2 regions of the Cupriavidus sp. DB3 genome follow, and region 2 is predicted to be linked to the other one. Evidence: predicted binding sites of a transcription regulator. Region 2 holds the regulator's gene; the other holds the start of a gene.
The links. Region 2 encodes NrdR, which represses ribonucleotide reductase genes. Its sites were predicted from a motif close to CACNANATNTNGTG; they were not measured.

Region 1 (7,622 bases), on a different contig from region 2:
CTTCCTGCACCGGCACGCCGGCGCCCGCGGCGATGCGGCGCTTGCGGCTGGCCTTGATCAGCTCGGGCTTGGCGCGCTCGGCCGGTGTCATGCTGTTGATGATGCCTTCCATGCGGCGCACCTGCTTCTCGGCCTGATCCATATTGGCGCCCTGGGCCTGCTGGGCGAACTGCGCCGGCAGCTTGTCGACGAGGCTGCCCAGTCCGCCCATCTTCTTCATCTGGCCGATCTGCGCCTTGAAGTCCTCGAGGTCGAAGCCGCCGGTCTTCTTGATCTTCTTGGCCAGCTTCTCGGCCGCTTCCATGTCGACGCCGCGCTGCGCCTCCTCGACCAGCGCGAGGATGTCGCCCATGCCCAGAATGCGCTGGGCCATGCGGTCGGGGTAGAAGGGTTCGAGGCCGTCAAGCTTCTCGCCGACGCCGACGAACTTGATCGGGCGGCCGGTCACGTGCCGCACCGACAGGGCCGCGCCGCCGCGCGCATCGCCGTCGAGCTTGGTCAGCACCACGCCGGTCAGCGGCAACGTGTCGTTGAAGGCCTTGGCGGTGTTGACCGCGTCCTGGCCGAGCATCGCGTCGACCACGAACAGCGTTTCGGCCGGCTTGAGCGCGGCGTGCAGCGCGGCGATCTCCTGCATCATCGCCTCGTCGATGCCGAGCCGGCCGGCCGTGTCGACGATCAGCACGTCGTGATAGTGCTTGCGGGCCCAGTCGACCGCGGCGCGGGCGATGTCGACCGGCTTCTGGTCCGGCTGCGAGGGGAAGAAGTCGGCGCCGACCTGTTCGGACACGGTCTTGAGCTGGGCGATCGCGGCGGGCCGGTAGACGTCGCACGAGACCGTCAGCACTTTCTTCTTCTTGTTTTCCTTGAGCCATTTGGCCAGCTTGCCGACCGTGGTGGTCTTGCCCGCGCCCTGCAGGCCGGCCATCAGGATGATCGCCGGCGGCTGCACCGCCAGGTTCAGCTCGGCCGCCTTGCCGGGCGCGCCGTCGGCCGAGACGGCTTCCTCGCCGCCGATCACCGCGGTCAGTTCACGCTGCACCACGCCGACCAGGGCCTGGCCCGGCGTGAGGCTGCCGACCACTTCCTCGCCCAGCGCCTTTTCCTTGACGCGGGCAACGAACTCGCGGACCACCGGCAGCGCGACGTCGGCCTCGAGCATGGCCAGGCGAACCTCCCGCAACATCTCGGCGGTATTGGCTTCGGTCAGGCGTGCCTCGCCGCGCATGGTCTTGACGACCCGCGCCAGGCGTTGAGTGAGATTGTCCAGCATGGCAGAAATCCGGAGAGGGGCTTTGTAGGGTTGCGGCGCGCCGCCGCGCTTATCGGCCAGTCATCGATCGGTTGTTGGCCGACCATCGGCCGGCTGTCGACCGACTGGTAACCGAGCGTCGACCGGCCATCGACCGACCGGTGACCGGGCTTCGACTGCATCGTCGACCGCGCGGGTCCGGACCGTGGCGTGGCACCGGCGGCGGGCGATGGCACCGGGCGTCCATCGCGGCGTCGCCCGTCCGGCCTTGCCGCCGCGGCCACTGCCGTCGGTCACCACGGCAGGCGCTAGGGTAAACTGCGCGAATGGCGATTGTACTGTATGCCCTGACGGCACTCCTCTATTGCGCGCTGGCCTATCACGGCTGGGCGACGCGCCACGCCGGGCTGGCCGCCAGCACGGCGGGCGGTCCGGCGGGCGGACCCGGTATCGGAGGCCAGCCGGGCTCGATGGTGCTGGTGCCGGGCCCGACGCCGGGCGGCAGCGCCGAGGGGCAGCCCGCCTGGTGGCATGTGCTGATGGTGGCGGTGCTCGCCAGCCACGGCATGCTGCTCCATGAAACCATCTTTCCGGCCGACCGCATGGTGTTCGGCTTCGCCTTCGCGCTGTCGGCGATGCTGTGGCTCGGCGTCGGCATCTACTGGATCGAGAGCTTCTTCTTCTCGCTGGCGGGCCTGGGGCTGGTCGTGATCCCGGTGGCAATGCTGGCCAGCCTGATGCCGCTCGCCTTCCCCGGCGCGCAGATCCTTGGCTACGCCGCGCGGCCGCTGTTCAAGCTGCATTTCATCATCGCCAACGTCGCCTACGGGCTGTTCACGCTGGCGGCCTTCCATGCCTTCCTGATGCTGCTGGTCGAGCGCCGGCTGCATGGCTTCAACCGCGGCCTCGGCGTGCACGTGCCGGGCGGCGCGATGGCCGCCGGCTCGCCGCAGCAGGTCGGCTGGCTCGGCCGCTGGCTCGATCTGCTGCCGCCGCTGCTGACGCTGGAGAAGCTGCTGTTCCGCCTGATCGCGGCCGGCTTCGTGCTGCTGACGCTGACCATCGCGTCCGGGCTGCTGTTTTCCGAGGAGCTGTTCGGCCGGGTCTTCCGCTTCGACCACAAGACCGTGTTCGCGGTGGTCTCGTGGGTGATGTTCGCCGGCATCCTGGCAGGCCGGCGGTTCTACGGCTGGCGCGGCCGCGTGGCGCTGCGCTGGGTCATCGCCTCGTTCTGCATCCTGCTGCTGGCCTATGTCGGCAGCCGCTTCGTGATCGAAGTGATTCTGCATCGCCTCTGAAGCAAGGCATCGTCGATGGCACGTCTGTTCCTGTTGCTGGCGATCCTGCTGGCCATTTTCTGGTGGCTGGGCAGCCGCGTGCGCGCGCGCCGGGCCGAACCCCCTCCGGCCGATGCCGGCGTGCCGCGGCAGGGCACCGACGGCCGCGCGCAGGAGCCGATGGTGCCGTGCGCCCATTGCGGCGTGCATCTGCCGCGCAGCGAGGCGATCGCCTACCAGGGCCTGCACTACTGCCGTGCCGCGCATCTGCCCGAATCCCGGGACCGTTTTGGCGACGAGGGCGGCGATAACGGTGACAACCGCGGTGACAACCGCGGTGGCAACCCCGGTGGCAACCGCGGCGACCGCGGCGGTCCCGTATGACGGCGCCGCTTCCGTCCCGGCTGCGGCTCGACGGCGCGGGCTGGGTCGAGGGCGCGCGCCGGGTGCCGTCGCCCAACTTCGATCCGCGTCCGCCCGGCATGCCGGTCGACCTGCTGGTGGTGCACAACATCAGCCTGCCGCCCGGCGAGTTCGGCAGCGACGATATCGAGGCGCTGTTCCTGAACCGGCTCGACCCGGCTCGCCATCCTTTCTTCGCCACCATCCACGCGGTCCGCGTGTCGGCGCATTTCCTGGTGCGGCGCAGCGGCGAGCTGGTGCAGTTCGTCTCGTGCCAGGACCGCGCCTGGCATGCCGGCCAATCGGCCTTCTTCGGCCGCGAGCGCTGCAACGACTTCTCGATCGGTATCGAACTGGAAGGCTGCGACACGCTGCCCTTCGAACCGGCCCAGTACGACACCGCCGCGGCGCTGACCCGGCTGCTGCTGCGCGCCTATCCGATCGGGGCTGTCGCCGGCCACAGCGATATCGCCCCCGGCCGCAAGACCGACCCCGGCCCCTGCTTTGACTGGCCGCGCTTTGCGCGAGGCGCCGGACTGGCGCCGGCGATGATGCCGTACCGCCGCGGCGGGGCGGCGGCCTAGCCGAAAACCCCTGCCGGTGCGGGGCTATCGGGGGCTATCGGTCGGGATATTGGCGGGGCTATCGAAAGCGCGGCGCTCATCGAAAAAAATTCTTTCGTCGGTGCGGCAACCGACAAAACGGCCCCAAGCCTTGAGCCGCTTGGTCTGGCGGGGAGGTGGGGGTCCGGCGTGGCGCCGGAGCGGCCTGCCGAAGCGCTTGTCAAGACTGGTCAACGCGATTCATTTCACTATACTTAGTCCAGCTTTTCGTTATGACCACTATATCTAGTGGTGCTTTCGGGGAGCCGACCTAGGCGTGCAGCGTTCGCCACGGGCTCGGCAGGTTGCCTTCGCGCCACGCGCGTCAAGCGTTTCCAGCCGGCCGCCAGCGCATGCACCGGCGCGCCACCACAGGGTCGGCACGTCACAAGAGCCCTCCACGGGAATGCAGCAAGGCAGTAATCCGGCACGGCATCGCCGCGCACGGGATGTCTCTTTTTGCGCATTTTCCAGGGGCTCTTTGTCGTTGATAACACTGGTCAAAAAAAACAGGAGTGCTTCATGCAGACGGCCCAACAAGAATTCGCCGGCAAGGCTGGTTCCGCCGCCGTGGCGCAGCCGAGCCCCGCCGCTGACAACGCCGCTGGCAACTACCAGGATTACAAGATCATCCGCCGCAACGGCGCGGTGGTCGCTTTCGAGCCGAGCAAGATCTCGGTGGCGATGACCAAGGCCTTCCTCGCCGTCAATGGCGGGCAGGGCGCCGCCTCGGCGCGCGTGCGCGAGCTGGTCGAGCAGCTGACCCAGAACGTGGTGCGCGCGCTGCTGCGCAGCCGTCCGAACGGCGGCACCTTCCACATCGAGGACGTGCAGGACCATGTCGAGCTGGCGCTGATGCGCTCGGGCGAGCATGAGGTCGCGCGCGCCTACGTGCTCTACCGCGAGAAGCGCAACCAGGAGCGCAGCCACGCCAACGCGCAGGCCGTCGCCCGCGTGCAGGGCGGCGTCAGCTTCAACGTGACCGATGGCGGCGTCACCCGGCCGCTGGACCTGGTCGCGCTGCACGCGCTGATCGACACCGCCTGCGCCGGCCTGGGCGGCGGCGTCGAGGCCGAGCCGATCCTGAAGGAAACGGTCAAGAACCTGTACGACGGCGTGCCGATGAGCCAGGTCTACGACTCGGCCATCCTCGCCGCCCGCACGCTGATCGAGAAGGACCCGGCCTACAGCCAGGTCACGGCCCGCATCCTGCTGCACACGATCCGCAAGGAAATCCTCGGCGAGGAAGTGACCCAGGCCGAGATGGGCAGCCGCTACGCCGAGTACTTCCCGAAGTTCATCGCCCGCGGCATCGAGGCCGAGCTGCTCGACGAGAAGCTGGCGACCTTCGACCTGGCGCGCCTGGGCGCGGCGCTGGACGCCTCGCGCGACTTCCAGTTCAACTACCTGGGCCTGCAGACGCTGTACGACCGCTACTTCCTGCACATCGACGAGACCCGCATCGAGATGCCGCAGGCCTTCTTCATGCGCGTCGCGATGGGCCTGGCGCTGAACGAGAGCGACCGTGAAGGCCGCGCCATCGAGTTCTACAACCTGCTGTCGTCGTTCGACTTCATGTCGTCGACGCCGACGCTGTTCAACTCGGGCACGCGCCGCTCGCAGCTGTCCTCGTGCTACCTGACCACGATCTCCGACGATCTGGAAGGCATCTACGAGGGCCTGAAGGAGAACGCGCTGCTGTCGAAGTTCGCCGGCGGTCTGGGCAACGACTGGACCAATGTGCGCGCGCTGGGCTCGCACATCAAGGGCACCAACGGCAAGTCGCAGGGCGTCGTGCCGTTCCTGAAGGTGGTCAACGACACCGCCGTGGCGGTCAACCAGGGCGGCAAGCGCAAGGGCGCGGTCTGCGCCTACCTGGAGACCTGGCACCTGGACATCGAGGAATTCCTCGAGCTGCGCAAGAACACCGGCGACGACCGCCGCCGCACGCACGACATGAACACCGCGAACTGGATTCCGGACCTGTTCATGAAGCGCGTGATGGAGAACGGCGAATGGACGCTGTTCTCGCCGTCGACCTGCCCGGACCTGCACGACAAGGTCGGCAAGGAATTCGAGAAGGCCTACCTCGGCTACGAAGAGAAGGTCGCGCGCGGCGAGCTCAAGCTGTTCAAGAAGATCCCGGCGATGCAGCTGTGGCGCAAGATGCTGGGCATGCTGTTCGAGACCGGCCATCCGTGGATCACCTTCAAGGATCCGTGCAACATCCGCAGCCCGCAGCAGCACGTCGGCGTCGTGCACAGCTCGAACCTGTGCACCGAGATCACGCTGAACACCAACGACAGCGAAATCGCGGTCTGCAACCTGGGTTCGGTGAACCTGGTCGCCCACCTGAAGCAGCAGGCCGACGGCAGCCACGTGCTCGACCACGCCAAGCTCGAGAAGACCATCCGCACCGCGATGCGCATGCTCGACAACGTGATCGACATCAACTACTACGCGGTCGACAAGGCGCGCAATTCGAACCTGCGCCACCGCCCGGTCGGCATGGGCATCATGGGCTTCCAGGATTGCCTGCACGTGCTGCGCGTGCCGTACGCCAGCGACGCCGCCGTGCAGTTCGCCGACACCTCGATGGAAGCGGTCTGCTACTACGCCTACCAGGCCTCGACCGAGCTGGCCGAGGAGCGCGGCCGCTACAGCACCTACGAGGGCTCGCTGTGGGATCGCGGCATCCTGCCGCAGGACTCGCTGAAGCTGCTTGCCGAGGAACGCGGCGGCTACCTCGAGGTCGACCAGTCGTCGACGATGGATTGGGACAAGCTGCGCGCCCGCATCAAGCAGCACGGCATGCGCAACTCGAACTGCATCGCGATCGCGCCGACCGCGACGATCTCGAACATCATCGGCGTGTCGGCCTGCATCGAGCCGACCTTCCAGAACCTGTACGTCAAGTCGAACCTGTCGGGCGAGTTCACGGTGGTCAACGACTACCTGGTGCGCGACCTGAAGGCACGCGGCCTGTGGGACGAGGTGATGGTCGCCGACCTGAAGTACTTCGACGGTTCGCTGGCCCGCATCGACCGCATTCCGCAGGACCTGCGCGACCTGTACGCGACCGCGTTCGAGGTCGAGCCGACCTGGCTGGTGGAGGCCGCCAGCCGCCGCCAGAAGTGGATCGACCAGGCCCAGTCGCTGAACATCTACATGGCCGGCGCCTCGGGCAAGAAGCTGGACGACACCTACAAGCTGGCGTGGATCCGCGGCCTGAAGACGACCTACTACCTGCGCACCATCGCCGCCACGCACGTCGAGAAGTCGACCGTGTCGCGCGGTTCGCTGAACGCGGTGTCGTCGGGCGCCGCCGCCGGCGGTGCCTCGGCCTCGGCGCTGGACCAGGCCGCCGCCTCGGCGCCGGCGATGCCCGAAGCCGAAGGCGCGGTCTGCACGATGCGCCCGGGCGATCCGGGGTTCGACGAGTGCGAGGCCTGCCAATAACGGCAATGCCGGCACGCGGCGCCACGCGGCGCGCGTGCTGGTCCTGATACTGGTACCCGATCCGGACTCGATGGCCCGCGCCGCGCGCGGCCCCGGGGGCCGGCTCACCAGAGCGTTACACGGAGAACCAACACCATGCTGAGCTGGGACGACGACGTTCAAGCCAATCCGCAGGCTGCCCCGCAGCCCGCGCCTCAACCTGCCCTGCAACCTGCCGTCGCCGCCACCGCCGACCAGCAGGGCGTGCTGCCGCCCGCTGCGACGCAGCCGGGCGCCGGCATCCTCGGCAACAACCCGAACGCCGCGGCCGCGCAGAGCACGCGCCGCGTCAACGCCGCCGACAAGCGCGTGATCAACGGCGCCACCGACGTCAACCAGCTGGTGCCGTTCAAGTACAAGTGGGCCTGGGAAAAGTACCTGGCCGGCTGCGCCAACCACTGGATGCCGCAGGAAATCAACATGTCGCGCGACATCGCGCTGTGGAAGGACCCGAACGGCCTGACCGAAGACGAGCGCCGCATCATCAAGCGCAACCTGGGCTTCTTCGTCACCGCCGATTCGCTGGCCGCCAACAACATCGTGCTGGGCACCTACCGGCAGATCACCGCGCCCGAGTGCCGCCAGTACCTG
Region 2 (7,622 bases):
TTCTGCTCCTCGGCGCGCTGCTGGTCTTCCTTGCGCTGGGCCTCCTTGCGCTGTTCTTCCTTGCGCAGGGCTTCCTTGCGTTGCTCTTCCTTGCGCAGGGCTTCCTTGCGTTGTTCTTCCTTGCGCTGCGCCTCGCGCCGCTCGGCCGCCTCGCGTTCCTCGCGCTCCTGGCGCGCCTTCAGCTCGGCCTGCTTGCGCGCGGCCTCGCGCGCCTCGGCTTCGCGGCGCTTCTGGCGCTCGAGCGCGATGTCGGCGTCCTCCTCGGGCTTGGGCTGCGCCACGGGCGCCGGCGGCGCCGGCGTCGGCCGGGGCTGGGGCGGCGGCGTCGGCTCCGGGGCCGGGGTATCGGGGACTTCCTCCCACAGCTCGGCTTCGACGCCGGCGGGGGTGCTGATCTGCCAGTTGACACCGTAGTACAGCACGATGGCCAGCAGCAGATGCATGAAGAGCGCCAGCAGGAAGGAGCGCAGCGTGCCGCGTTCCTTGACCGGCTGATACGGATAGGAGTCGGCGGTCTTCATGGGAAAGGCTAACGGCAAGGTTCCGGGCGACATCCGGTCGTCATCCAGCGATTACTTGGACTTGACCATCAGGCCGACGCGCTTGACGCCATCGGCCTTCAGTTCGGACATCACGTCGAGCACCGCCTCGTACTTCACCGCACGGGCGGCGGCGATCACCACCGGCTGGTCCGGGTTCTCGTTCTGGCGCTGGTGCACGAAGTCCAGCAGGCCCTTGGTGTCGAGCTTGCGCTCGAACGAGGCGCCCTCCGGGCTCTTGCCGCGCGCGGTCAGCGTGCCGTCCTCGTGCACGGTGACGACGATCGGCGGGGTCTTCTGCTGCGGCGTGGCGTCGGCCACGGTCGGCAGGTCCACCACGGCGGGGCTGACGATCGGCGCCGCCACCATGAAGATGACGAGCAGAACCAGCATCACGTCGATATACGGCACGACGTTGATGTCGGCGCTGGCCCGGCGGCGCGAGCCGCCGCGGCGCTGAATGGCTGCCATGCTGCGCTTCTCCTTGGCCTGGCCTTCAGCGGGTCTGCCGCTGCAGGATGTTGAGGAATTCTTCCATGAAGCTCTCGAAGCGGATCGCCAGCCGGTCGATCTCGGTCGCGTAGCGGTTGTACGCGATCACGGCCGGAATCGCCGCGAACAGGCCGATCGCGGTGGCCACCAGCGCTTCGGCGATGCCGGGCGCGACCGAGGCCAGCGTCGCCTGCTGGACGTTGGACAGGCCGCGGAACGCGTTCATGATGCCCCAGACCGTGCCGAACAGGCCGATGTAGGGGCTGACCGAGCCGACCGAGGCGAGGAACGGCAGGTGGGACTCGAGCACGTCCATCTCGCGCTGGTAGGCGGCGCGCATCGCGCGGCGGGCCGCGTCGAGCAGCGCGCCGGCGTCGTTGCTGCGCTCGCGCGCCTTCAGGTATTCGCCCATGCCGGACTCGAAGATCCGCTCGAGCGCGCCGGTGCTGTGCCGGTTGTTGGCCGCGCTGTGATACAGCGCCTGCAGGTCGCCGCCCGCCCAGAAATCGCGCTCGAAGCCCTCGGTCTGGGTGCGCGCGGCGCGCAGCGCCATGTGCTTGCGGAAAATATAGGTCCAGGAGAACAAGGACATGACGACCAGCAAGGCCATCACGGCCTGCGCCAGGAAGCTGGCGTGCATCACCAGCGTAAGGATCGACATGTCTTGCGTGACGGTCACGGGATTCATCGAGCGGTCTTGATGGTTGCGAGGACGGATGCGGGAATCGGCGCCGGGCGGAAGCTGTCGCGGTCCACGCATCCCACCCGGATCGTGCCCGCGGCCAGCATCAGCGGCCCGCGCCACGCTTCCTGGGCGAATTGGACCGAGGCCGGCCCGACCCGTTCAATACGGGTGCGGATCTCCAGCAGGTCGTCCAGCCGGGCGGGCGCATTGTATTCCACCGCCGTGCTGCGCACGACAAAGACCACGCCCGATTCGTCGGCGAGGGCCTGCTGCTCGATACCGAGCGAGCGCAGCCATTCGGTGCGCGCACGTTCGAAAAACTTGAGGTAGTTGGCGTAGAACACCACCCCGCCGGCGTCGGTGTCTTCCCAGTAGACGCGCAGCGGCCATACGAAATTCGTCATGGCCGCGATTGTAACGGACGCGGGCGCGGCTTCGGTGTCACACGGCGTCCGACAACGCAACGCCGGGCCGTCCTACAGACGGGCGGGTCCCTTCCCGCCCGCCAGGCCCGTCCCCAGCCCCCGTCCCAGGCGGCCTGGCCGGCTTGCGGCGAGCCGGGGCCTCGCGTAAACTCCGGCCAACCATTCCACCTTGCGCGACTGGCGAAGTCAGTGGGTACTACCACGAGGAAGCGCAAGATCTCTGGCGCCAAGCCACCGGAAGCGGTCCGAAGCCAGGGCGCAACGCCCGGCCCCGGCCCCTTGCGATAGCCGCCGCGCCTGCCGCTCGCCTGGGCCAGCGAATGGGAAGCAGGGTGCGCCCTGCGCCGCCAGTCCCGGGCCCCCGCCCAGGCCGGCGACGCGGTTCGCATGCGTCTTCCCCGCGCGCCCTACCGTCGTTCCGTTCCCGTATCCTTCGGTCAATCCGCCGTCATTGCACGGTTTTCACCGATCCTTCTACAGACGAGTTTTCGCCATGTTCGAACGCAGCCGCTACACGATCGACCAGATCGATCCCGAACTCTGGTCCGCCATCCAGCAGGAAAATCAGCGCCAGGAAGACCATATCGAGCTGATCGCCTCCGAGAACTACACCTCGCCGGCCGTGATGGCCGCGCAGGGCTCGCAGCTGACCAACAAGTACGCCGAGGGCTATCCCGGCAAGCGCTACTACGGCGGCTGCGAATACGTCGACGTCGTCGAGCAGCTCGCGATCGACCGAGTCAAGCAGCTGTTCGGCGCCGAGGCCGCCAACGTGCAGCCCAACTCGGGCTCGCAGGCCAACCAGGGCGTGTTCTTCGCCGTGCTCAAGCCGGGCGACACCATCATGGGCATGAGCCTGGCCGAAGGCGGCCACCTGACCCACGGCATGGCGCTGAACATGAGCGGCAAGTGGTTCAACGTGGTCAGCTACGGCCTGAACGCCGACGAGGACATCGACTACGGCGCGCTGGAAAAGCTGGCCCAGGAGAAGAAGCCGAAGCTGATCATCGCCGGCGCGTCGGCCTTCTCGCTGCGCATCGACTTCGAGCGCATCGCCGCCGTAGCCAAGTCGGTCGGCGCCTATTTCATGGTCGACATGGCGCACTACGCCGGCCTGATCGCCGCGGGCGTCTACCCGAACCCGGTGCCGCACGCGGACTTCGTCACCACCACCACGCACAAGAGCCTGCGCGGCCCGCGCGGCGGCGTGATCCTGATGAAGGCCGAGCATGAGAAGGCCATCAACTCGGCGATCTTCCCCGGCATCCAGGGCGGCCCGCTGATGCACGTGATCGCCGGCAAGGCGGTCGCGTTCAAGGAAGCGCTGTCGCCGGAGTTCAAGGCCTATCAGCAGCAGGTCGTCAGGAACGCCCAGGCGCTGGCCGAGACGCTGATCGCGCGCGGCCTGCGCATCGTCTCGGGCCGCACCGAGAGCCACGTGATGCTGGTCGACCTGCGCGCCAAGCAGATCACCGGCAAGGAAGCCGAGAAGATCCTGGGCGACGCGCATATCACGGTCAACAAGAACGCGATCCCCAACGATCCGGAAAAGCCGTTCGTCACCTCGGGCATCCGCCTGGGTTCGCCGGCGATGACCACGCGCGGCTTCAAGGAAGAGGAAGCCCGCCAGGTCGCCAACCTGATCGCCGACGTGCTCGACAACCCGCACGATGCCGACAACATCGCGCGCGTGCGCGAGCAGGTTGCGGCGCTGACCAAGCGCTTCCCGGTCTACGGCTGATCGGCCGTCGCCGCGCGCGGCCGCTTCGGCGGGCGGCGCGCGGCCGCTCAACCTCCGCCTCCAGGTGGTCCGATGAAATGTCCCTTCTGCGGTCACTCCAATACCCAGGTGCTCGACACCCGCATGTCCGAGGAAGGCGATACCGTGCGCCGGCGCCGCCGTTGCGAGGCCTGCGATCGGCGCTTCACCACCTATGAGCGGATCGAGCTGTTCTTCCCCGCCATCGTCAAGAAGAACGGCAGCCGCGTCGATTACGCACGCAGCAAGCTGAAGGATTCGATGCGGCTGGCCCTGCGCAAGCGGCCGGTCTCGGCAGAGGCCATCGACGAGGCGATCGCGCGCATCGAGGAAAAGCTGCTGGCGCTGGGACAGAAGGAAATCCCGAGCAGCCAGGTCGGCGAACTGGTGATGCGCGAGCTGCGCAAGCTCGACAAGATCGCCTATATCCGTTTCGCTTCGGTGTACCGCAGCTTCGAGGACGTGTCGGAGTTCTCCGACGTGCTGGCCGAAGTCAGCTCGACCAACGGCAAGCGCTGAGGCGTTGCTTCGCGGCGGCGTGAGGGTGTTGCGGTTAGTCGCCGTTTGTCGATGCTTGTTGCCGACGCCGCTGGTTGCCGCAGTTGTTGCCATTGCCGCTGTTGCAATCCTTGTCGAATCCTCCACGGTTCGAAACCTTATCCCCGCTCGCTGACGATTAATCTGGTCCCCGCTTGTCACGCACAGGACCAGAGCGATGGTTGCGATCCCTTCGGCGACTTCGGCGTTGCCGACCGCTTCAGCGTTGTCGGCGGCTTCCGCGTTATCGAGCGCTTCGGCGTGTTCGACGGCTTCGGCGTTGTCCGCCGATTCCGAGTTATCGACGGCTTCGGCGTTGTCCGCCGTTTCCCGGCTATCGACCGCTTCGGCGCCTTCCGGCACCGCAGCTGTCGGCGCCCTTCCATGGCGCCCCAATTGCCGCCCCCCTTCTTGCCCTTGTTTGACTGACCGCCGGCGCTGCCACCGCGGCTACCTGCTGCTCGAAGCGCTGGTCGCGCTCGCCGTGCTCGGCATCGGCCTGCTGCCGCTGGCCGGGCTCGCCCCGACGGCGCTGCAATGGTGGCGCGAGCCCTTGCGGATCGGCCAGGCCCTGCGCCTCGCCGCCGAGGGCGCCGAACTGGCGGGGCTGGCGGGACCGGATGCCCTGCCGGATCCCGCCCGGCTCCCCGCGCTCGCGCGGACACCGGGCCTGCCGCCGCCACGCTGGTGCGCCTCGGTGCCGGCCGACGCGGCGCAATCGAGCTGTCCGGCCGGCCACCGCGTCGTCGTGGTCGGTCCCTTGCCGCCGGAGCCCCGCATAGGCAGCCGGGCCGATGCCGCCCAGCCCCGGACCGCGTTGCGCGCCATCGCGCTGCGGTTGCGGCCATGAGCACGACGGCTGCAACCATGAGCGCGGCGGTCGTCGCCCCGTGTGCAATCGGATCGAGCGTGCGCGGCAGCGCCGGTACGCCATGGCAGTCCGCGGCGACGGCCGGATGGTCGCTGGTCGAGGTGATGGTCGGCCTGCTGCTGGGCGCGCTGGCGAGCAGCGCGGCGGTGACGGCTTGGCTCACCATGCGATCCGCCTATGTCCTGGCCGCCGAGCAACGCGAACTGGAGCAGCGCGGCGGCGCCCTGCTGGAGGCGATTGCCGGGCTGCTGCGCCATGCGGGCTGGCATCCGGCTCCGACCGCCGCCCTGCCTCCGCCGCTGATCGGCCGCGACGACTGCGGCCAGCCGACGCTCGGCGACGCCCTGAGCTGCGGCAAAGCCGGCGTCGCCGGCAGCGATGCGCTGCTGATCCGCTTCGGCGGCGACCATCCGTTTGGCGATCCGGCGGTGCCCGACCGCTACCTGTCCGACTGCAGCGGTTACCCGGTCTCCATCGCGGTGGCCGCTACGGAAACCGCAGGGGCCTCGTCGCCGCAGGCGGCCGGCTACCTGACCGCCAACCTGCTGTACGTGGCCAACGGCGCCGACGGCGAGCCGCAATTGCTGTGCCGCTATCCCGGGCGCCGCGATGGTGGCAGTGGCAGCAGTAGTAGCGGTGGCGGTGGCGGTGGCGGTGGCGGTGGTGGCGGTGGTGGCGGTGGTGGCGGTGGTAGCGGTGGTGGCGGTGGTGGCGGTGGTGGTGTCAGTGGCGGCATTGGGGGCAGCGGCGGCACGACGTGGAGCACGGGCGCACTGGCCCGCGGTGTCGAGACCCTGCAGCTGCGCTATGGCGTCGACCGCGACGGCGACGGCCGCGTCGATACCTTCCTGCGCGCCAGCGAACTTGCCATCGGCGGACCGGATGCGTGGCGCAAGGTGTTGGCCGTGCAGATCGCCCTGGTGCTGCGCAGCGGGGCTGGCATGCCGGGCACGGCCGCGACGCCCTTGCCACTGCTGCCGCCACGCACGACCGGCGAGCAAGGCGACGATATCGCGTTTATGCCCCGCTCCCGGCCCACCGCTTCGCGGCGAGTGTTCGCCACCACGGTGTGGCTGCGCAATGCGCCGTTCTGTGCGGAGTCGACATGCTGAGATTCGAAGACGATGCGATGCCGCCGCAAGCCGCACGCGGCGCCATCACGCTCATTTCCGTAGTCGTGCTGTCGACGATGACCCTCGCGCTGGCCGGCGCGCTGTTCGTGCTGCTCCTGGCCGGACATCAGGCGATCGGCCAGCGGCTCGAGCGCGAGATCGCGTTCCGCGGCGCGGAGGTCGCGCTGCGCGATGGCGAGCGCGATCTGCGCAGCGCAACTGCCGCCATTGCTGGGACTGCTGCGACTACCGCGACTGCTGCGACTGCTGCGACTGCTGCGACTGCTGCGACTGCTGCGACTGCTGCGCCTGCTGCGACTGCTGCGCCTGCTGCGACTGCTGCGACTGCTGCGACTGCTGCGACTGCTGCGACTGCTGCGACTGCTGCGACTGCTGCGACTACTGCAACTGCTGCGACTGGTGCGACTGGTGCCACAGCTGCGACTACCGCCACTACCGCCAACCAAGCGCTCGCCGGCCACAACGATCGCCTCGCCTCATGGCCTGCGCCCGGCCATTGCGGCACGCAGGCGCAGCGCGGCCTGTGCAGCCCTGCCCCCGGGCAGCCCCCGCCGTGGCGGGCTTGGATGGACCAGGCCCTGCCCGCGGACGGCATCGGAGTGCCGATCGGAAACGTAACCGGTGCAATCCTGCCGCTCATCCCGCCGGAGATGGCCGGCGCGACCACCGTGCCGCGCTATCTGATCGAACGGCTGCCGCCGAAAAGCGCCGGCGGATCGGCGCCCGCCGGCGTGCCGGCGCAGCGCTATCGCATCACCGCGCTCGGTCAGGGACGCGATCCGGCCGCGCGCGTCGTGCTGCAGACCGAATGGATCGAACCGGAACGGATCGATCCGCCTTCACGGCGTGGAGCGGCAAGCCAGCCGGAAGGCGGCCGCGTCCGGCGAATCGGTTGGCGCGAACTCGTCCCGCCATATCCGTCATGACGTCATGCCGCGTCATGAGGCCGCCATGAGGCGCCATGAAGCCCATGACCCCTCCATGAGGTGCCGTGACCCTCCAGGGAGCGCCGTCACTCGCGATGACCCTCCGTGACCCCGCCGCCACCGTCCATGACCGCCAACCGCACCGCCGCCTTCACGCTGATCGAGCTGCTGGTCGTGATCGTCATCGTCGCCATCGTCGCCGGCATCGCGGCCACCAGCTGGCATCGGCACCTGCAGCGCAGCTGGCGCGCGCAG

Region 1: a site for NrdR is predicted at 3,772-3,785, ahead of K7G19_RS09975 (ribonucleoside-diphosphate reductase subunit alpha). Genes of this name have one in related genera too.

Annotation. Positions count from the first base shown of each region.
Region 1 is NZ_JAIZPL010000003.1:65,215-72,836, forward strand. Features, by position in the region: gene ffh (signal recognition particle protein) at 1-1,273, opposite strand, end outside; gene K7G19_RS09960 (inner membrane protein YpjD) at 1,579-2,550, shown strand; gene K7G19_RS09965 (PP0621 family protein) at 2,566-2,913, shown strand; gene ampD (1,6-anhydro-N-acetylmuramyl-L-alanine amidase AmpD) at 2,910-3,515, shown strand; gene K7G19_RS09975 (ribonucleoside-diphosphate reductase subunit alpha) at 4,056-6,992, shown strand; gene K7G19_RS09980 (ribonucleotide-diphosphate reductase subunit beta) at 7,128-7,622, shown strand, end outside.
Region 2 is NZ_JAIZPL010000005.1:279,146-286,767, forward strand. Features, by position in the region: gene tolA (cell envelope integrity protein TolA) at 1-521, opposite strand, end outside; gene tolR (protein TolR) at 573-1,010, opposite strand; gene tolQ (protein TolQ) at 1,036-1,719, opposite strand; gene ybgC (tol-pal system-associated acyl-CoA thioesterase) at 1,716-2,120, opposite strand; gene glyA (serine hydroxymethyltransferase) at 2,635-3,882, shown strand; gene nrdR (transcriptional regulator NrdR) at 3,955-4,419, shown strand; gene K7G19_RS17685 (hypothetical protein) at 4,471-4,866, shown strand; gene K7G19_RS17690 (prepilin-type N-terminal cleavage/methylation domain-containing protein) at 4,859-5,287, shown strand; gene K7G19_RS17695 (PilW family protein) at 5,284-6,420, shown strand; gene K7G19_RS17700 (pilus assembly protein) at 6,414-7,367, shown strand; gene K7G19_RS17705 (prepilin-type N-terminal cleavage/methylation domain-containing protein) at 7,494-7,622, shown strand, end outside.